One region of the Paenibacillus sp. FSL R7-0163 genome, then DNA from elsewhere that is predicted to be linked to it. Evidence: predicted binding sites of a transcription regulator. Region 1 holds the regulator's gene; the other holds the start of a gene.
The links. Region 1 encodes CtsR, which represses protease genes until heat stress. Its sites were predicted from a motif close to ATGGTCAATAAAGGTCAAACA; they were not measured.

Region 1 (11,095 bases):
TATTCATCCTAAATGGATCTATTCCTCACCAGTATGTTCCAATTTTCAAAACGATAAACTTGGGGTAGCGCTGGAAATGCAAAAAGGCTTTGCCATCCCTTAGGGAAGACAAAACCTTTGGTCATAATTTATTCAGTTACCTTACCTTATGGACCGATTAACCGTTCTTGGAGTGATACACTTTATCCTCTGAACGGCTACGACGACGATGACGGCGTCTGGCTGTCAATCGATCAATATTTTGCTTAAAGCCGTATAATGCGTAAATTCCAAGTAAGACAAAGATCAGCTTAGCGATTTGCTCTGGGAACACAACAGCTACAGCCACTGCAACAACAATAACCACTGGCGCTCCAACCACCGCTTTTTTCGGCAATCCAATCTTTTTGAAATTAGGATATTTAACAGTGCTGACCATCAAATAGGATAAGAGGAGTGTAGCAACGATCATAAACGGAGCCGAAACATCTTTATTAAAAAGAGCTAATGTGGCCAGTACACCACCTGCAGCAGGAATTGGCAAACCGATAAAATAACCCGGAACCCCCGGACGAACATTAAAACGGGCTAAGCGCAAAGCACCAAACACCGGAAAAATCGCAGTTACTGTCCAGCCTAATGCAGAGTTCAAATCCTGCAGGCTTGAGACGTACAAAATAACGGCCGGTGCGACTCCGAAAGAAACGACATCAGATAAGGAGTCCAGCTCCTTGCCAAATTCGCTTTCGCATTTTAGAGCGCGAGCTACTCGACCATCTAAGCCGTCTAACAGCATAGCAATAATAACCATGATAGCGGCCATGCTAATCTTACCGTCAAACGCCATCATGATACCAAACATTCCGAGCATCAAATTACCTATCGTAAAAAGACTCGGAATTGATTTTTGTATCATTTCTTCACCTCAATTTTCTAACTTTGGCCTTTAACGTCCCCAATATTACGTGATTGTATGTTATTTACATTTGCCTGTCAATAAGAACTTGCTTCTGTAAACGTTTGAGCCCATCCTGAATATTACGGGCCCGCACCTCCCCAATTCCGTCCACTTCATCCAATTCAGCAATGCTTGCGGACATCAAATTAGGCAGCATTTCAAACCGCTCCACCAGATTGTGAATGATCACATTCGGAAGCCGCGGAATTTTGTTAAGCAGGCGATAACCACGTGGAGTCACCACTTCTTCAGAGGTAATTGCCGTAGAAGAATAACCCAGTATACGGGCAATATGGTTGTCATCCATCAGATCATCATCGCTTATCCGTTTGAGACCGGCGATAATTTCACGGATTTTATCCTCCTGCTCTTCCTTAGCATAGTCTCTGTATAGAAGCCATGCTTCTTCCTCTGTATTTCCAACCAGTTCTTCCATCTGCATGCTGATCAAGCGTCCTTCGTTGCCCAATTCGTTGATATAACGTTTGATCTCCATTTTTATGCGCAGAACCATCTCTACACGCTGGATAACACCCACTACTTCAGCAACGGTAACAATGCCCTCATATTCTGAAGCTGACAAATTCGTCAGTCCTTGCGTGAGCACTGCTTTATACTTCTCGAGTGTCTGAATCGCTTGGTTAGCCTTTGCCAAAATAGCGCCGATCTCTTTGAGTGCATAACGTATCGAGCCTTGATAAAGCGTGATGATATTGCGGCGTTGTGAAATGGAAACCACCAGCTTACCCGTTTGCTTCGCTACCCGCTCCGCGGTCCGGTGACGGATCCCCGTCTCGATGGATGAGATAGAGGAATCCGGTATAAGTTGTGTATTAGCATACAATATACGCTTTAAATCCTCGCTTAGAATAATAGCTCCGTCCATTTTAGCTAGCTCATATAAATAATTGGGCGAAAAATCGCAGTTAATGGAGAATCCGCCATCCACTACGTCCATCACCTCAGGACTGTACCCTACGACAATAAGTGCCCCTGTCTTAGCGCGCAGCACATTCTCCAAACCTTCCCGAAAAGGTGTACCCGGTGCCGCCAGTCTGAGCAGATCATTCATATTCTCTAATTGGTTATATTCTTTCATATCCCTGTGCCCCCTAATCTAACGCGACCGATAGTGCATCTGCTACGGTACTGACGCCAATAATCTGGATATCTTGCGGGTGCTTCCATCCCTTCATGCTCTTCTCAGGCATAATCACCCGCCGGAAGCCAAGCTTTGCGGCCTCCTTAACGCGCATTTCCGCGCGCGAAACGCCTCTTACCTCACCGGTAAGTCCTACTTCTCCGAAGAAAACGTCGTAAGGTTTTGTTGAAATATCACGAAAACTGGAGGCGATACTAATAGCTACAGCTAGATCAATCGCCGGTTCATCCAGCTTTACTCCCCCGGCAACATTCAGGTATGCATCCTGATTCTGCAGGAACATGCCCATCCGTTTCTCGAGTACAGCGATAATAAGTGCCATCCGCTGGTGATCCATGCCTGTGCACATTCGCCGTGGAGAAGGGAAGTGGGTGGCAGCAACAAGTGCCTGAAGTTCTACAAGCACAGGTCTAGTTCCCTCCATACTGGCCACCACAGTAGAACCAGCCACGCCAAGCGGACGTTCCGATAAAAAGAGCTCCGATGGATTCTCTACTTCGGTAAGCCCCGCTTCACCCATTTCGAAAATGCCGATTTCATTCGTAGAGCCAAAGCGGTTTTTTACAGCCCGCAAAAGTCTATACGTATGATGCCGCTCACCCTCAAAATACAGCACGCAGTCCACCATATGTTCAAGCATCCGTGGTCCAGCAATAGCCCCTTCCTTGGTAACATGACCAACGAGAACTGTTGCAATTCCACGAATCTTAGCGATACGCATAAATCTTGTCGTACACTCCCGAACCTGGGTCACGCTGCCTGGCGCACTCGTTACTTCTGGCATAAATACGGTCTGAATAGAATCGATGACAAGAAATTGTGGCTGGATTTGTTCGATCGCTTCTTCTATGCTTTCCATATTTGTCTCACATAGTACATAAAGCTCCGTTGACAACGCATCGAGGCGATCCGCGCGCAGCTTAGTTTGCCTTACCGATTCTTCGCCCGAGATATACAGTACTCGCAATCCCTGTGTTGTAAGGGCGTGCGAGGTCTGTAATAAGAGCGTAGATTTACCGATTCCTGGGTCTCCCCCTACTAGTACCAGCGATCCTGGTACGATCCCCCCACCGAGAACACGGTTAAGCTCACCTATACCTGTCAGTATGCGCGGTTCCTTGTCACTTTCTATACTTATGATCGACTGTGCCTTTTCTTTACTATGAAAAATAGGGGCATTCATTCCCTGTGTTTTGACTACGCTTTCCGTTTCCTCCACCATGGAGTTCCAAGCCTGGCACCCTGGGCATTTCCCGAACCATTTTGGCGATTCGTATCCACAGTCGGTGCAAAAAAATTTTGTTTTTGCTTTAGCCATTTGTTCTCCTTACGGTCCGAACTGTTTACAATTCGGATCATTTTCTTCTAATGAAAGTTTACCATTTCTACCCCTTTAACGAAAGGTCATTCGGTATTTGCATTAAATGTATATTTTAAATTGATCTATTTCCAATAAAAAAAGCTTCCGCTCCTCTATAAATAAGGAGCGAAAGCCATGTTTATTTTATTCGGATTCTACTTCTTTTTCAAGCGCTGGCGCTACTGGAGCGTCCACTTTAGTCACCACAAGCTCTCCGCCCACCTCATCAATATTGAGGGAATCACCCTTTTGGATATTTCCTCTCAACAATTCCTCAGAAAGGCGGTCCTCAATATGCTTCTGAATTGCCCGACGCAATGGACGCGCACCGAAGGCTGGGTCATAACCTTCTTTAGCCAAGAAGGCCTTCGCTGCATCCGTGAGTACGAAATCAACATCATATTCACGCAGGCGCTTGCGGAGCTCATCAGACATCAACGTAACGATCTCAGCGATATGTTTCTCATCGAGTGAGTGGAAGACGATGATTTCGTCGATCCGGTTCAAGAACTCTGGACGGAAGCTCTTCTTAAGCTCTTCCATAACCTTGCCCTTCATATTGCCGTATTCTGCTCCTGCATCTTGCACAGCCGTGAATCCAAGCGTCGAATTCTTCTTGATTGCCTGTGCGCCTACGTTAGAGGTCAGAATGATAAGTGTATTACGGAAGTCAACTACCCGGCCTTTAGAGTCGGTAAGACGACCATCTTCAAGCACTTGCAGCAAAATGTTGAATACTTCCGGATGCGCTTTTTCAATTTCATCAAGCAGTACTACAGAGTATGGTTTACGACGTACCTTCTCTGTTAATTGGCCGCCTTCTTCATAGCCGACATATCCAGGAGGGGCACCAACTAAACGGGACGTGGAGTGCTTCTCCATGTATTCCGACATATCAATACGAATGACCGCATTTTCATCGCCGAACATAGCTTCAGCAAGCGCACGTGCCAACTCAGTTTTACCTACACCCGTAGGACCGAGGAAGATAAACGAGCCCATTGGACGTTTCGGATCTTTAAGACCCGCACGCGCCCGGCGCAATGCCCGGCTGACAGCCTTAACAGCTTCGTCCTGACCAATCACTCGTTCATGCAGCAGAGCCTCCATGTTAAGCAGACGGTCGGTCTCTTCTTCCTTCAGCTTGCTTACAGGGATCCCCGTCCAGCTTGCTACAACCTGTGCGATATCTTCAGGAGTAACTTCAGAATCCGTGCGTCCTTGTTTTTCTTTCCACTGGTTCTTAGTCGTATCAAGCTCTTCACGGATTTTTTGCTCCGTATCACGCAGGGCAGCCGCTTTCTCAAACTCTTGGCTCTGAACAGCGGAATCCTTCTCCTTGCGGATATCATCCAAGCGCATTTCTAGTTCCTTCAGATTTGGCGGGATAGTGTAAGAGTGAAGCCTTACTTTAGACCCTGCTTCATCGATAAGGTCAATGGCTTTATCCGGCAGGAAACGATCCGGAATGTAACGATCAGACAGCTTTACAGCTTCCACGATAGCTTCATCCGTAATTTTCACACGGTGATGTGCTTCATAACGATCGCGAAGTCCAAATAGAATTTGTACCGCTTCTTCTGGAGATGGCTGATCCACCGTAATCGGTTGGAAACGGCGCTCCAAAGCTGCATCTTTTTCAATATATTTACGATATTCATCCAGCGTCGTCGCACCGATGCACTGAAGTTCTCCGCGGGCTAAAGCCGGCTTAAGAATGTTAGATGCATCAATAGCACCTTCTGCGCCACCAGCACCGATCAGCGTATGAAGCTCATCGATAAAGAGTACGATATTCCCCGCTTGGCGAATCTCATCCATGATTTTCTTGAGGCGGTCTTCAAACTCACCGCGATATTTAGTACCAGCCACTACAGAACCCATATCGAGCGTCATTACGCGTTTGTCGCGCAGTGTTTCTGGAATTTCATTATTAATGATCTTTTGGGCCAGGCCTTCAGCAATAGCTGTTTTACCAACCCCAGGTTCACCTATCAACACGGGGTTGTTCTTCGTCCGGCGGCTCAGTACCTGAATAACACGTTCAATTTCCTTGCTACGACCGATAACCGGATCCAGGTTGCCATCCTTGGCATAAGCCGTCAAATCGCGTGCTAGGCCGTCTAGAGTCGGTGTGCTGACATTAGCAGGTGTTCCGCTATGACTGGATGCAGCCTCGCTGCTTCCCAGAAGCTGAAGCACTTGCTGACGAGCTTTGTTCAAGCTGATGCCGAGGTTATTAAGCACACGAGCCGCGACACCTTCTCCTTCACGAATAAGTCCTAGCAGAATATGCTCAGTGCCGACATACGTATGTCCCAGCTTGCGGGCTTCGTCCATCGACAACTCGATTACTTTTTTGGCGCGAGGAGTATAAGCAATGTTCGTAGGTTGTTCTTGGCCTCTGCCAATCAGTGTCTCCACTTCGTCCTGGATTTTCTCAAGACCCAGACCCAAAGCGATTAATGCTTTAGCAGCAATGCCGTCTCCTTCACGAATAAGTCCTAGCAAAATATGTTCTGTGCCAATATTGTTGTGTCCTAAACGAACAGCTTCTTCCTGCGCTAGCGCTAGCACTTTTTGTGCGCGTTCCGTAAATCTTCCAAACATCATATCTCCTGCACCTCCATGAATAATAAATATCTATATTAATGTTGTGTTCCCAGTGTTTCTCGGAGCAGTTTCGCCCGATACATATCCCGTTCAGTAGCGTTCATCTCGTCACCGAACATTTTTTGCAGAAATCCTGGCTGTGTCTTAACGTTAAGCTCATTAAGCACGGAAATCGAAGGGCCTTCCAGTATGCCAAGGTCGACCCCAAGTCTCACATCAGACAGCCGTTGTGCGGATTCTTTAAGCTCCATTAGAGCTGCATAACACAAAATCCCATAAGATCTTTTCACTCGGTCTGTAATTCTTAAAGCGGAATCTACAAGCAGCCTTTCACGGGCATTTCGTTCATGCTCTATAATCTGGGTGACTACACTGTGAAGGTTCTCGATGATTTCACTTTCCGTTTGACCGAGAGTAATCTGATTGGAAATTTGAAAGATGTTCCCTACTGCTTCGCTGCCCTCACCATAAATTCCTCTTACAGTCAATCCCACTTGATTCACTGCTGACAATATGCGATTGATCTGTTGGGTCATTACTAGTGCTGGCAAATGCAGCATTACTGAGGCACGCAGCCCTGTACCCACATTGGTGGGACAACTGGTCAAGTATCCTCTTTTATCATCAAAAGCGTAATTAACAGCCGATTCGAAGATATCATCGATGGCTGTCGCACGTTCCCATGCTTCTCTTACCTGAAGACCCGGGAACAGACATTGGATCCGCAGATGGTCTTCTTCGTTAATCATGATGCTGACCGACTCATCTTCATTTAATATCACAGCTGCACCACGTGAATCATTAGCCAGATTAGGACTGATGAGATGTTTCTCGACCAATACCTTTTTGTCCAGTTCATTCACTTCAGCAAGCTTTATCAGTTGAAAAGATCCGGATTCGGCAGCAGTTTCCCCATGAAACACAGGGGCCAGCAGCTCTAATACTTCTTCCGATTGCTCTAAGGAAGCAAGCATAGGGAATGGAAGATGCTCTAAGTTACGTGCAATCCGCATACGGCTGCTAATTACAATCTCGGAGTGACTGCCTCCCGAGCGCATCCAATCACTAAGCGCTTGTTCAGTAAATCGGAGACTTGACATGTCATATCCCCCCTATATATCAAAGACTTTACTCTTGTGCCATTTCTTTTTCAAGTTGGCGAATTTGATCCCGCAGCTCTGCCGCAGTTTCGAATTCCTCCTGTGCGATACTTTGCTGTAATTCCAGCTTCAATTCATCAATTTGCCGTTTGAACACAATCTGTGCTCCAGCACGTTTGGGAATCTTGCCTACATGCGAAGTGCTGCCATGCACCCGTTTAAAGAGCGGGTCCAGTGCACTGTTAAAATATTTATAACAGGAGCTGCAGCCAAAACGACCCAATTTGCTAAACTGCGAGTACGTCATCCCACAATTCTCACATTGCAGACTCTGCGTAGTCTTCGTAGCAGCCGTCTTTTCCTTACCGGCCCCTTCAAGATCAAGCAGACCGGACAGCAAGCTGTGAATGGAGAATCCTCCAGCAGTTCCCGGGATCAGTTCACCCTTCTCCCGCGCACAGCTCTCGCAGATATGAAATTCTGTCTTCTCTCCATTCACGATCTTGGTGAAATGGAGTGTTGCTGGCTTGACGCCACATTCCTGACATTGCATAAGCGAAAGCCCCTCCCTTATGATTGACAATTATTTGCCTAACAAAGAGATTAACATCGCCTTCATAATCTTGGCCCGAATCTCATCCCGATATGGAATCTTAACCGTTAGGCAATCCCGAGAAACAGCAGCGCGCATAAGACACGCCTCACGCTTGCTTAGAAAACCAGCTTCCTCCAGTTGATAAATCAACCCTTCGGCAGCGTTCTGATCTATCCCGCCACCTATAGTATGGTTTAAATGGGCATGCAGTGCCACGTTGGGCGGCAATTCAAAACGTTGAATACGAATATATCCCCCGCCACCACGCTTACTTTCCACCACATAGCCTTTTTCCAGTGTAAAGCGTGTACTAATAACATAATTGATCTGTGACGGTACGCATGAGAACTGGTCCGCCAGGTCATTTCGCTGGATTTCCACCGTACCTTCGGGACTTTCATGCAAAATATTCTTCAGATATTGTTCAATAATATCAGAGATATTGCGCATCACTCATCCTCCAGTGCTCTTTAAAGCTTCATAATATCGGTTGCGGCCCGCATCCTTAATGACATTCATTAGTGAACTTCATTCATATAAGTCTGAAGAAAACTTCACGAATTCAGAGGATCGCACTGTATGTCATCAGGTGCGTTGACTTTGACTTTCTTTGACTTTTTAATATTATAACATATTCTGTGCTAATTCCAAGAGGATTCTCTTATTTTTCACTTTTTTCAGCGAATGTATTCGGAAATAAAGAACTCTCCCAGCATCTTTCGAAGGGGAGAGCCTAATTATTTTCTAAAAATGATCAAAAAGTGCGGTTTCAGCTTGCGGTATGATTTCTTCGAGCCATTCCAGAGCCGTCGGACTACCAGTCACAAGTCCATAACGAGCCAGCTCTGCAGGGCGTTTATATCCAAACATTAGAATCGTCAGCGTGCCAATATCACAGCTTAAGTCAGCTGCATCCCGTTCACCCTCTATACGCAAGAAAGCTGCTGCTCCCTCTTCGGAGACCGTCCATTCCCACAACCCGTCATTCCATGGTGCATATTTATCTTCAATATAAATAACCTGTTTCTTCTGACTGCTGTGACGCTTAAAAGAATAACTCTCCACAAATACTTTAGCATTCACAATACGCGCCATAAAATAAGGATAGTTCTCCTGCTCTATACGCGGATCAGGCAGCAAAAAGGGTAACATATCATCGGATGGCACCAGTTTTAGCGATGCACCGGTCACCATTGAATCGTGATTCGCAAGAAATGTCCACAGCCCCTGCCGGGCCTGTTCGTTCAAAAACACAAATTCATCAATGACCAGTTCTCTATTTTCTATCTTATATAATACGTATCCTTCAGGTTCCCCAAGCTGTGAATAAAATACCGCAGTCTGACCTTCATCATCCAGAACAGAGTTCTCCCACCAGTCCAAATCACGCTTAAGTGTTCCGTTATATCTAACTGCAAAACGATTGTATAAGTTGTCCAATACTACGATATCTTTAACACCGCGTCTTACCTTGCCCTCAACTTCAACCTTCTTGGGAAACTTGGCAACAGGAATGGAGTATTTCTTATATTCACAATAAACTTCCCAACCAAATTTGCGATAAAAGGGGATCAAGAACGGATGCAGAAAAGATAATGTCTGCCCCGCCTCATTCATCGTTTGCAGCGTATGCGCTAGGAGCTTTGCCACATGACCCTGTCTGCGATTCTCCGGCCATGTCGCTACCCCAGCGAGCCCTCCCATAGGTACTAATCTACCTTGTATGTACACTTGGAATGGAAGAAGAGTAAGTTTGGCTTCCAAAGTACCTTCTTCAAAAGCACCCCATACGCGTTCTGCTTTAAATCTTTCCTTAGCATTAGCCCTTTTCTCACTAGGCAGCTTGTATTGAAAAGCATATTCAGATAAATCCATGCTTAGATCAAACTCTTCTGAGTGCAACTGTCTGATATCCACAAAACTCACCTCACCATTTATGAATTTACTTTTATGGTTAGTATAACAAGAGAGTGTATTGTGTGCGAATTATAAGGATATTTTTCGAACTTTTTTTAGTTATCCACAGCTTTAAGGAGTTTCAAAAATAGTCTTGTAATCTTGTCCTATTCAAGTTAAAATAATTATCCACTTATCAATCCCTCTATCCACATAAATCTGACTATATCCACAGCAACCCGTGTATTACTTAGGTTTTCTGTTGACAGATCTACATAAATATGTACTTAATCCACACCATTCGGTGATTTTTTGCCTTTTAATTATCTATCCACATGTGCGTAAGTTTTCTGCAAATTCCAATGAATTATCCACAAGTTTTCCACAATCTATAATAGACGCAAAAAAGCCACTGTCGATTACTCAACAGTGGTCTTGTGTGCTTGGCAACGTCCTACTCTCCCAGGACCCTTCGGTCCAAGTACCATCGGCGCTGGAGGGCTTAACGGTCGTGTTCGGGATGGGTACGCGTGGAACCCCTCCGCTATCGCCACCAAACATGCGTCTGTGAAACAGACGCTGCCGCGTGAAATTCGGTTCATCACCAGAAGTGAGAATGAATTTCTAAGCGTGTTACAGGCTTAATCGCCTGAAAACTGAATCCGAAACGAATCTGCATTCTAAGTATAGGATAAGCCCTCGACCGATTAGTATTGGTCAGCTCCATGCATTGCTGCACTTCCACCTCCAACCTATCTACCTCGTCGTCTTCAAGGGGTCTTACTAATTGGGAAATCTCATCTTGAGGGGGGCTTCACGCTTAGATGCTTTCAGCGCTTATCCCGTCCGTACGTAGCTACCCAGCCATGCTCCTGGCGGAACAACTGGTGCACCAGCGGTACGTCCATCCCGGTCCTCTCGTACTAAGGACAGCTCCTCTCAAATTTCCTGCGCCCACGACAGATAGGGACCGAACTGTCTCACGACGTTCTGAACCCAGCTCGCGTACCGCTTTAATGGGCGAACAGCCCAACCCTTGGGACCTACTTCAGCCCCAGGATGCGATGAGCCGACATCGAGGTGCCAAACCTCCCCGTCGATGTGGACTCTTGGGGGAGATAAGCCTGTTATCCCCAGGGTAGCTTTTATCCGTTGAGCGATGGCCCTTCCATGCGGTACCACCGGATCACTAAGTCCGACTTTCGTCCCTGCTCGACTTGTAGGTCTCGCAGTCAAGCTCCCTTATGCCTTTGCACTCTGCGAATGATTTCCAACCATTCTGAGGGAACCTTGGAACGCCTCCGTTACTCTTTAGGAGGCGACCGCCCCAGTCAAACTGCCCGCCTGACACGGTCCCCGTACCCGGTAAGGGTACTAGGTTAGAACCTAGATACGATCAGGGTGGTATCCCAACGGCGCCTCCACCGAAGCT
Region 2 (11,095 bases), 820 kb from region 1:
CGGGTTAATACAATTCTTCCATCCTGCTCTAATTCAATCAGCAGTTCCTCGAACTTTTTAAACCCCTCGCTATCCTCTAGAGCAAAATGACTCACCAGCTCTTCATAAGTCATTGGTTTATATGCAGTTTCCCGCATGAAATCGAGTAATATTTCTTGTGTTATCATGTTCGTCACCCCAGCCCTCCGCGGCTTCAAGCCGCTGGCAAATATGTATATCTTGTCCTGCCCTGCAGTAATGCCAAGTAAATTTTACCTTTACTACTTCATACCCTAGTATACACGAAATCAATCCTGCGCATCCCTGTTACTGTCATCCAAAGGTTAACACAGTACAAAATTTCCTTTAAATGCTGAAATACATCCATGCCGACTGCAGGTTTACTTCCTATCGATCCAGCCTTTTTCTTTGCGAATATGAAAAGAAAAGCACCCTTAGGTGCTTTTTAACTCCTTTTAATATAACAAAAAAGCCTCCGCTCTATTCCATTTAGAACAGAGCGAGGGCTTACGGTAGATCTTTTAGTCGATTAGAACTGCAGCTAGAATCGCCATGATAAAGAAACCAGCAGCAAGTCCAACAGTTACACGTTGTAGTACGAGCTCCATACCACGAGCTTTTGTTTTACCAAAGAGATGCTCAGCACCGCCAGAGATGGCACCGGAAAGACCCGCGCTTTTCCCCTTTTGCAGAAGAACGACCGCAATAAGACCGACGGAAAAAATCAGGAGCACAACTTTCAAAAAGATATCCATTCACTTCCACCTCCTACGCCTAAGCATCACTATCTATGGTAATTTAGGTTATCACGATACATAAACAGTATTCTTATTTTATCATAGCGCTGTCGGTAATACAACAGCTTAGACTGTTAAGTCGTAGCTTTTCTTGCAAGATAAGGATAAACCTATTGAAGTCTATCTTCTTCAAATCATAAAAAAGACCCGCCATAACGGCGGGTCTTCGAAGTCTGCTATAAAAGCAGATTATCTTTTGAGGTTGTAGAAGGATTTCAGGCCGTTGTATTGAGCCAATTCACCCAACTCATCTTCGATGCGAAGCAATTGGTTGTATTTAGCAACACGGTCTGTACGGGAAGGAGCACCTGTTTTGATTTGACCAGCATTAGTCGCAACAGCGATGTCAGCGATTGTGCTATCTTCGGATTCACCGGAACGGTGGGAGATAACTGCTGTGTAACCAGCACGTTTAGCCATTTCGATAGCATCAAAAGTTTCAGTCAATGTACCAATTTGGTTAACCTTAACCAAGATGGAGTTACCGATACCTTTTTCGATACCTGTTGCAAGACGCTCAGTGTTAGTTACGAACAAGTCGTCACCAACCAATTGGACTTTGTCGCCCAATTTTTCAGTAAGCAATTTCCAGCCATCCCAGTCGTCTTCGGACATACCGTCTTCGATTGTGATGATAGGATATTTTTCAACCCATGAAGCAAGAAGGTCAACATACTCAGCGGAAGTGTAAGATTTACCTTCGCCAGCAAGGGTGTATTTACCGTCTTTGTAGAACTCAGTGGAAGCAACGTCCATACCCAAGAATACGTCAACACCTGGTTTGTAACCAGCTTTTTCAATAGCTTCGATGATTGTAGTGATTGCTTCTTCATTCGAACCAAGGTTCGGTGCGAAACCACCTTCGTCACCAACAGCTGTGTTCAGGCCTTTGGATTGAAGTACGGATTTCAAGTTGTGGAAGATTTCAGCACCTGTGCGAAGAGCTTCTTTGAAGCTTGGAGCTCCTACAGGAAGAACCATGAACTCTTGAACGTCGATGTTGTTATCCGCATGCTCACCACCATTGATGATGTTCATCATTGGTACTGGAAGAGTTTTAGCGTTGAATCCGCCCAGGTATACGTACAAAGGAATATCCAAAGCTGCTGCAGCTGCACGAGCTACTGCCATGGATACAGCTAGGATTGCGTTAGCGCCCAATTTACCTTTGTTAGGAGTTCCGTCCAAAGTAATCATCAATTTGTCGATGCCCACTTGGTCAAGAGCGTCCATACCGATAACTTCTGGAGCGATGATTTCATTTACGTTCTCAACAGCTTTCAGAACGCCTTTACCCATGTAACGGGATTTGTCGCCATCACGAAGTTCTACAGCTTCGTGAGCACCAGTGGAAGCGCCGGAAGGAACGATAGCGCGGCCTTTAGCACCGGATTCCAGATAAACGTCAACCTCTACTGTAGGGTTACCACGGGAGTCAAGGACTTCGCGAGCATATACATCAGAAATAATAGTCATGTAAGTTAATCTCCTTTTAACATTGTTTTGGTCTTACTTGTATAGCTTAAAATCAAAGGCGTTATACCTTACCTTACTTACGGCTAGCAATCATGGATTGTCCGGTCATTTCCGCAGGTTGAGGAAGTCCCATCAAATCTAGGATTGTTGGTGCTACGTCTGCAAGAATACCGGATTCACGCAATACAACATTCTCAGTAGTCACGATGAACGGAACAGGATTGGTTGTATGAGCTGTGAACGGGCGACCGTTCTCGTCAAATACCATATCTGCATTACCATGGTCAGCGATAATAATTGCAACGCCACCTTTGGCAACAACCGCATCCACTACTTTACCCACACACTCATCCGTCACTTCTACAGCCTTGATTGTTGGTTCCAGCATGCCGGAGTGTCCAACCATATCAGGATTGGCAAAGTTAAGAATGATAGCATCCTGTCTTTCCGCTTCGATTTCCGCTACGCAGGCTGCAGCCACTTCGTATGCGCTCATCTCAGGTTGAAGATCATAGGTTGCCACTTTAGGAGAGTTGATTAAGATCCGGGTTTCACCAGGAAGCTCCTCGTCACGTCCACCGCTGAAGAAGAAGGTTACATGCGGATATTTTTCAGTTTCCGCGATGCGCAGTTGCTTCTTGTTTTGTTGAACAAGCACTTCACCCAATGTGTTATCCAGGTTCTTCGGTGAGTAGGCTACATAACCTTGTACCGTTTCGCTGAAAGTAGTTAGGCATACGAAGTGCAGGTTTTGCGGGAACAAAGGACCACGGTCGAAACCGCGGAAATCTTGATTCGTGAACACTTGTGACAATTGAATAGCACGGTCAGGACGGAAGTTGAGGAACACGACGGAATCGCCGCTCTCTACTGCCGTTACAGGTTTGCCTTCACTGTCTACAATTACACTAGGTTCAACGAATTCATCAAATACCGAGTTTTCATAAGATGAAGTGATGGCTTGCACAGCATCCGTGTATTTAGGACCTTCACCATAAACCATAGCACGGTAGGCTTTCTCTACACGTTCCCAACGTTTATCACGATCCATTGCGTAATAACGTCCGGACACCGTTGCAATTGTACCCACGCCAATCTCTTCGATTTTAGCTACTAGATCTTGGACAAACTTCTTCCCACTATCAGGAGCTACGTCACGGCCGTCCATAAAAGCATGGATATACACTTCATGCATATCTTCTTTTTTAGCCAGGTCAAGCATAGCAAACAGGTGGTTAATATGGCTATGTACCCCTCCGTCGGATACAAGCGCATATAGGTGAAGCTTTTTGCCAGTGTTCTTAGCATTTCTCACTGCACTAACCAGGGTTTCGTTATCGAAGAACTCGCCCTCGCGGATCGATTTATCGATACGAGTCAAATCCTGATAAACGATCCGGCCTGCACCAATATTCAAATGCCCTACTTCGGAGTTGCCCATTTGCCCTTCCGGAAGGCCTACAGCTTCACCGCAAGCAGTGAGTGTAGTGTTAGGATATTGTTTCAGGTAACGGTCATAGTTAGGTTTGTTGGCTTGAGCAACGGCATTACCTTCTGTCGTTCCACGCAAACCAAAACCATCCATGATGATCAAAGCTACGGGTTTTGGAGCTGACATCTTACTTCGCCCCCTCAACCAATTGAACGAAGGAATCCGGTTGTAAGCTGGCACCGCCAACAAGCGCACCATCGATGTCGCTTTGGCCCATGTACTCAGTTACATTCTCAGGCTTCACGCTGCCGCCGTATTGAATACGAACAGCTTCAGCTGTTGCTGCATCATACAGATCTTTTACAAGACTGCGGATGTAAGCAATAACTTCGTTAGCATCTTGGGAAGTGGAAGATTTACCTGTGCCAATAGCCCAGATAGGTTCGTATGCAATAACAACTTTTGCTGCTTGCTCGGCACTAAGACCTTGGAATGCAGCTTCAGTTTGTACTTTACATACTGCTTTAGTTTGATCAGCTTCACGCTCTTCGAGCTTTTCGCCAACACATACGATAGGAGTAATTCCGTGACGGAATGCAGCATGCATTTTCTTATTCACGATTTCATCCGTTTCGCCGAAATAAGCACGGCGCTCAGAGTGGCCAATGATAACATAGTCCACACCAAGATCACTTAGCATTACACCACTGATCTCGCCTGTGTAAGCACCGTTATCCTCAAAGTGTAGGTTTTGTGCACCAATCTTGATGTTAGTACCTTTTGCAGCTGCTACAAGTGCAGGCAGGTTAGTAAATGGAGCGCAGATTACAGTCTCAACGCCTTCGACTTCTGCTTTGCCTTTAATTTCAGCAATAAAGCTTTCTGCTTCAGGAACTGTTTTGAACATTTTCCAGTTACCTGCAATAATAGGTGTTCTCATGACTTATGTTGCCTCCTTCTTAGGTCTTACTTATCGTTCAGTGCTTCTACGCCAGGAAGCGCCTTGCCTTCCATGAACTCAAGGGATGCACCGCCACCAGTGGAGATATGATCCATTTGATCAGCCAGGTGGAATTTCTCTGCTGCTGCTGCGGAATCTCCGCCACCAATAACAGTATAACCTTCAGTAGTTGCACAAGCTTTTGCTACTGCAAGTGTACCTTCAGCGAATTTATCGATTTCGAATACGCCCATAGGTCCATTCCAGACAACCAGCTTGGAGTTCTTGATAATATCGGCATAAAGTTCACGAGTCTTAGGTCCGATATCAAGTCCTTCCCAACCTTCTGGGATTTCATTGTAATCAACGATCTTAGTGTTAGCGTCAGCACCGAATTTATCAGCAACAACAACATCAACAGGAAGCATGAAGTTTTTACCAAGTGCTTTTGCTTTTTCGATGAATCCAAGAGCAACGTCAAGTTTGTCGTTGTCTACTAGTGATTTACCGATTTCAAAGCCTTGTGCTTTAGTGAATGTATAAGACAATCCACCGCCGATCAGGACGTTATCAGCCAAAGACAACAAGTTATCAATAACATCAATCTTGTCTTTAACTTTCGAACCACCGATGATCGCAGTGAAAGGACGTTCTGGGTTAGAAAGAGCTTTACCAAGAACGGACAATTCTTTCTCCATCAAAAGACCGGATACAGCCGGTAGGAAATGAGCGATACCTTCTGTCGATGCATGTGCACGGTGAGCCGCGCCAAACGCATCATTAACAAACAAATCAGCCAGTTCAGCGAATTGTTTAGCCAGTTCAGGATCGTTTTTCTCTTCACCTGGGTAGAAGCGAACATTCTCAAGTACAAGTACGTCGCCTTCGCCTAGCTCAGCGATTTTTGCTTTTACAGCTTCGCCAATTGCTTCGTCAGCTTTAGCTACTGGTTTGCCAAGAAGCTCGGACAGACGTTCAGCAGCAGTAGTCAAACGCATGGAATCTACGAATTCGCCTTTAGGACGACCCATATGACTCGCAAGAATGATCTTTGCACCGTTCTCGATCAAATATTTAATGGTTGGAAGTGTTTCGCGAATACGAGTATCATCAGTAATTTTACCGTCTTCTACAGGTACGTTGAAATCCACGCGTACAAATACGCGCTTACCCTTTACTTCTACATCACGGACGCTTTTTTTGTTCATGATTAATTCCTCCACACCCAAAATTGTTTCTAGCAGGAAACAAGAAATACATTTAGAAAGAGCGGAAACAAGGAATTTCTGTTTCCGCTCTATAGATGTTGCTTATATCAAGTCAATTACTTAGCGATTTTAGCGAATTTCTCCAAAGTACGAACCAATTGTGCAGTGTAGGACATTTCATTGTCATACCAAGCAACAGTTTTAACCAGTTGTTTGTCGCCAACAGTCAATACTTTAGTTTGTGTAGCATCGAACAGGGATCCGAAAGTCATACCTTTGATGTCAGAAGATACGATTTCATCTTCAGTGTAACCATAAGTGTCTGGATCGGAAGCTGCTTTCATTGCTGCGTTGATTTCTTCAACAGTAACGCTCTTATCAAGAACAGTTACAAGCTCAGTCAGGGAACCAGTTGCAACTGGAACACGTTGAGCTGCACCATCCAATTTACCTTTAAGTTCTGGAATAACCAGACCGATTGCTTTAGCAGCACCAGTAGTGTTAGGAATGATGTTCTCAGCTGCTGCACGAGCGCGTCTGAAGTCACCTTTAGCATGTGGAGCATCCAAAGTGTTTTGGTCGCCAGTGTAAGCATGAATTGTAGTCATCAAGCCTTCAACGATACCGAACTTGTCGTTCAGTACTTTTGCCATTGGAGCTAGGCAGTTAGTTGTGCAAGATGCGCCGGAAATAACAGTCTCAGTACCATCAAGAATGTCATCGTTAACGTTGTAAACGACAGTTTTCATGTCGCCAGTAGCTGGAGCGGAGATAACTACTTTCTTAGCTCCACCTTTCAAGTGTTTTTCAGCTGCTTCTTTAGTTGTGAAGAAACCTGTGCACTCAAGTACGATATCAACGCCTAGGTCGCCCCATGGCAATTCTTCAGGGTTGCGGTTAGCAAGAACCTTAACTTCTTTACCATTGACTTTGAAGAAGCCATCATGCACTTCAACATCACCTTGGAATTTACCTTGAGTTGTATCATATTTAAGCAAATGAGCAAGCATCTTAGCGTCAGTCAAATCGTTGATTGCTACCACTTCGATACCTTCTACATTTTGAATACGGCGGAAAGCAAGGCGTCCAATACGTCCAAAACCGTTAATTCCAACTTTTACACTCATTGAATAGTTCCTCCTAGAATTCGTTTTATTTATTCAAAACAGACGGTGAGGTCTGTCATGACAACAATGTTAAGTATGATGCAAGAAGTATGTTATTGCCTGCAATCTAAAAACTACGAAGATAGCTGTAGTTGATTGTCAATTTCCTTGCCTATTTCTACTGCGGCAGCCTCGTCCGTGACGAGAATATTCTCCTGCCCGAAACGCAGCATGGCATGAATGGCTTTGGCCTTGGGTTTGCCTCCTGCAATACCGATGACTTTCTCTGTCCGAATAATATCTTCTAGACGTAGACCCATCGTAAGCATGGTATGGACAACCTGACCCTCTTCATTGAAATAATAGCCAAAAGATTCGGCCACTGCCCCTTCACCCTGGATTTCCGAGACTGTAGCCTCGTCCAGTTTGCGGCGGCGGGTCATTTCAATGGCATCCCCAATCCCATGTACAATAATACGCGAACTGCGGATGGTTTGTACAATCTCTCCAATATTAGAGTCAAGTGCCAGCGATTGGTATGCATCCCCACTAAGCAAATCAGGGACATGCAACAACCGGTAGTTGGCTCCAACCCGCTTTGCCATTGTTGAGGCAATCGTGTTGGCTTGAATCTCCATACTCTCTCCTAATCCTCCACGCGCCGGAACAAACCAAGCGTTCTTATAGGAAAGGGACAACGGTGGTGTCAGTTGATCAGCCATATCGGCAAGCGTCGATCCACCTGTGACGGCAACTGTATCATCTGGGCGAAGTATACTCAGCAGCGCTTTCGCACCCGCCCGGCCAAGCTCTCGTTTGGTGAACGGCGATGACTCACAATCACCCGGTACTACAATAACTTTATCCAGACCATACGTTGCTCGAATTTTCTCTTCCAGCTCATCCAGACCAAATAGGCTCTTAACAACCGGCTCTAGCAAATCAAGCAGTCTACGTCCAGCAGCGCTAATGCGCATGCCAACACTCTCGATCTCAATAAGCCCTTGCGATTTCAGAAGATCCGTCTCGGCACGCAGTACCCGCTCAGTCATATCTAGCGAAGCGGCTAGCGTTCTGCGCCCAATAATATCGGACAGCATGATCTGATGAAGAATCGTGTACCGTCTCTTAAGGGTTTCCATGAGATCAGGCAGAAGCTGCTTTTGGATATCTAATAAATTACGCATACTTTCACTCCTGCAACTTCGTCTTCCTCTATTCCCTTGTTCATGGTCTCAAAACGTCCCGGGTAAACTTTTTAAGTCCCACCCATATTCTAACCAAATATTGCTCGAAGCGCAAGTCTTCCGAGAGTAGAATTCTCAAGCGCTTGTCTTCTTATACATTAATAAGGTCAGAAAAAGATATAGCGCCCGATGCCTGTCCCTAGAGCGCTTGTCCAGTATTAATATTACATTGCAATTGTGTAAAAATTGTATTATAATCATTTTTGTTGCGCCCGTGGTCCAATGGATATGACGTAGGCCTCCGAAGCCTGAGATCCAAGTTCGATTCTTGGCGGGCGCGCCATTAATTTCATTTTTGCACATAATTTAGTAGTGCCTATACTACTACTTAACCAAAGAGCCGCTTGTCGGCTCTTTTTTTTGAATATAAGTTTGACTTTCTTTGACTTTTTGTTTGAATTTGTTTATCATGTGGGTAATACGGCAAGAGTAAAAATGAATACATTTAAAGAACCAATATCAAGGAGGTTTTCCACGTGAGTTATATTCCTATGGTAGTAGAACAGAGCAACCGCGGCGAGCGCGCTTATGACATCTATTCCCGCCTGCTGAAGGACCGCATCATTTTCCTTGGAACGGAGGTTAATGACGTGGTAGCCAATTCTATCATCGCACAAATGCTGTTCTTGGCTGCCGAAGATCCTGACAAGGACATTCACCTTTACGTGAATAGCCCAGGCGGTTCCATTACTGCAGGTATGGCTATTTTTGATACAATGCAGTACATTAAACCAGACGTTTCCACCATCTGTGTGGGTATGGCAGCTTCCATGGGAGCTTTCCTGCTAAACGCTGGCGCCAAAGGCAAACGCTTTGCACTGCCTAACAGCGAGATCATGATCCACCAGCCTCTGGGTGGTGCTCAAGGTCAAGCAACGGACATTGAAATCCGTGCCCGCCGCATCCTCAAATTGCGCGATAAGCTGAACCGTATTCTAGCAGAACGTACGGGTCAACCTCTAGAACGTATTGAGAAGGATACAGATCGCGACTACTTCATGACTGCTGCAGACGCGGCTGAATATGGTATCGTAGATAAAGTAATCGAGAAGACATTGCCTAGCGGTGTGTAAGCTATAAAGTAAAAATATAAAGAGGCTGTGCTCTAACCATAACGGATAGGGCACAGCCTCTTTATATTTTATAGAAGACCTAAATCCAATCAATTCAGCCCGCCATAACCTAGTGCATCCAGCTTCTCGGCAATTACGCGATAACCCCGGCCATTCGGATGCAAATGATCAATGGATAACAGCCCTCTCTCATTTCCTGCGAACTCACTGTAAATCGAAGCAAATCCACAGACTCGGCTGCTGTACTGTGCTGCGTATTGATTAAACTGTCTGACCCACTCTGTCGCACCAACCACCTGAGGATAGGGATTATATAATCCCACAATTCTAATGATAAAAGGTCTACGCGTCCTCGCCTTCAATTGTATAAGGATATTCATAATTGCAGAGAAATTTTGTTTGCATTCCTGAAGCGATCTGCGCAGTTCTGCGGATAAGTTCCCTTGCTGTCTTGCTGCTGATTTGGCCGCGTGAATCAAATCATTACCACCGATAGACACAGTGATGATATCGGCTTCTCGAACGGCCTCACGCATCATGGAATTTCCGCGCAGCCGCTGCTCCAGCTCTGAAGTAGTCATTCCGTTCACGCCTAAATTCGTAGAGGCTACAGTAGTCCGCAGTCTCCCTTCTGCCATTCTACGGTACACCGGAACAAAACCGTTACCTGGCAGAGCACCAAATCCAGTCGTCAAGGAATCGCCAATTGCAGTATATTGGTAGCCCATAGCTCTCCCCCGTTCATAAACTAGTTACTCCCTTTAGCATATGAACTAGAGACAACTCCGGTAAGGGGGAGATGCCTTGTGCTGACATTAGCGGAGACGAGGTATCTCCATTTATTTCATGCCAGCAAACGGGCTGCTGTCATCCGGCAAAAGCTCTTTGAAACTAAAGGTATACTCAGGGAAGCCTGCAGCATACGCTGTGTACTCATATAATTGGAAGAACAGAACAACCTTGTCATCCTTCAGATAGAAATATTTCTCCGTATTCAATCCGTTGAATCCTCCCAAATAACTATCCTCTGCCTTCAGCAGCTTGCTCAGCTTAGCATTCAGCTGTTTTTTGTAGTTTGGATTAGCTCCAAACAGGTCGCCCAACAATAGACGTTTACCATCTTTAAGCGAGAAGGTGAATGCCTCACGGTTAGTCATTCCATGAGCGCCGCCCGTATCGCTATACTGATGCATCACTATGCTGATCACACCATTCTGATTGTAGGTCACTACATAACCTGAATCATAGGTGTATTTGGGCTCTGCTCCATCTCGATCGGAGATATCCTGTTCTGCACCCGCCGCGAATTTCATAACACTTTCCTTCAAAGTATTATTAATAGCTTGTTGCGCACTGGAATTGCCCAATCCACTGATCTTCGGATAATCAAGCTGAATAAAAGCTTCTGCCCGATCTTTAGCATAAGTTTCCGTGGTTACCGTCAGCGCGTTCTGCGGTCTGTTCACCACATTCAGCTTACTGGCGGCCCGACTCCAATCTACCTTATAACCCATATAATCATTTAACAATCCTGATGGAACATAGAGGCGATTATTAATTAACTTCCCTTCATACTCTCGAATGAAATAGTTGTTCACCCACACAGAAGTACCGTAACTGGATAACATCAACTTCGCCTTGGCCGATCCTTTTCCAATCATGTACGCATTTTCCTTCTTATCATACGCAAGCGGTAATCCCAACACATCTCGCATAAAAGTTATGGGAATCCAGGCCTGTCCTTCCTTCAAAATACCTTCCTGTAACGAATTTATCCCGTTTGCCTTTAAAACGATACGCGAATCAATAGCTTTAT

Region 2: the regulator CtsR is predicted to act here: its motif matches at 8,576-8,596, upstream of clpP (ATP-dependent Clp endopeptidase proteolytic subunit ClpP).

Annotation. Positions count from the first base shown of each region.
Region 1 is NZ_CP150224.1:6,794,167-6,805,261, reverse strand. It holds gene pssA (CDP-diacylglycerol--serine O-phosphatidyltransferase) at 158-895, opposite strand; gene disA (DNA integrity scanning diadenylate cyclase DisA) at 960-2,036, opposite strand; gene radA (DNA repair protein RadA) at 2,050-3,417, opposite strand; gene clpC (ATP-dependent protease ATP-binding subunit ClpC) at 3,604-6,072, opposite strand; gene NST45_RS29750 (protein arginine kinase) at 6,108-7,172, opposite strand; gene NST45_RS29745 (UvrB/UvrC motif-containing protein) at 7,201-7,725, opposite strand; gene NST45_RS29740 (CtsR family transcriptional regulator) at 7,756-8,217, opposite strand; gene NST45_RS29735 (GNAT family N-acetyltransferase) at 8,512-9,684, opposite strand; rRNA gene rrf (5S ribosomal RNA) at 10,105-10,221, opposite strand; rRNA gene NST45_RS29725 (23S ribosomal RNA) at 10,351-11,095, opposite strand, start outside.
Region 2 is NZ_CP150224.1:5,976,721-5,987,815, forward strand. It holds gene rnr (ribonuclease R) at 1-167, opposite strand, end outside; gene secG (preprotein translocase subunit SecG) at 522-755, opposite strand; gene eno (phosphopyruvate hydratase) at 987-2,273, opposite strand; gene gpmI (2,3-bisphosphoglycerate-independent phosphoglycerate mutase) at 2,347-3,891, opposite strand; gene tpiA (triose-phosphate isomerase) at 3,893-4,645, opposite strand; gene NST45_RS26185 (phosphoglycerate kinase) at 4,672-5,853, opposite strand; gene gap (type I glyceraldehyde-3-phosphate dehydrogenase) at 5,970-6,980, opposite strand; gene NST45_RS26195 (sugar-binding domain-containing protein) at 7,094-8,146, opposite strand; tRNA gene NST45_RS26200 (tRNA-Arg) at 8,415-8,489, shown strand; gene clpP (ATP-dependent Clp endopeptidase proteolytic subunit ClpP) at 8,683-9,279, shown strand; gene NST45_RS26210 (GDSL-type esterase/lipase family protein) at 9,369-10,007, opposite strand; gene NST45_RS26215 (DUF4163 domain-containing protein) at 10,119-11,095, opposite strand, start outside.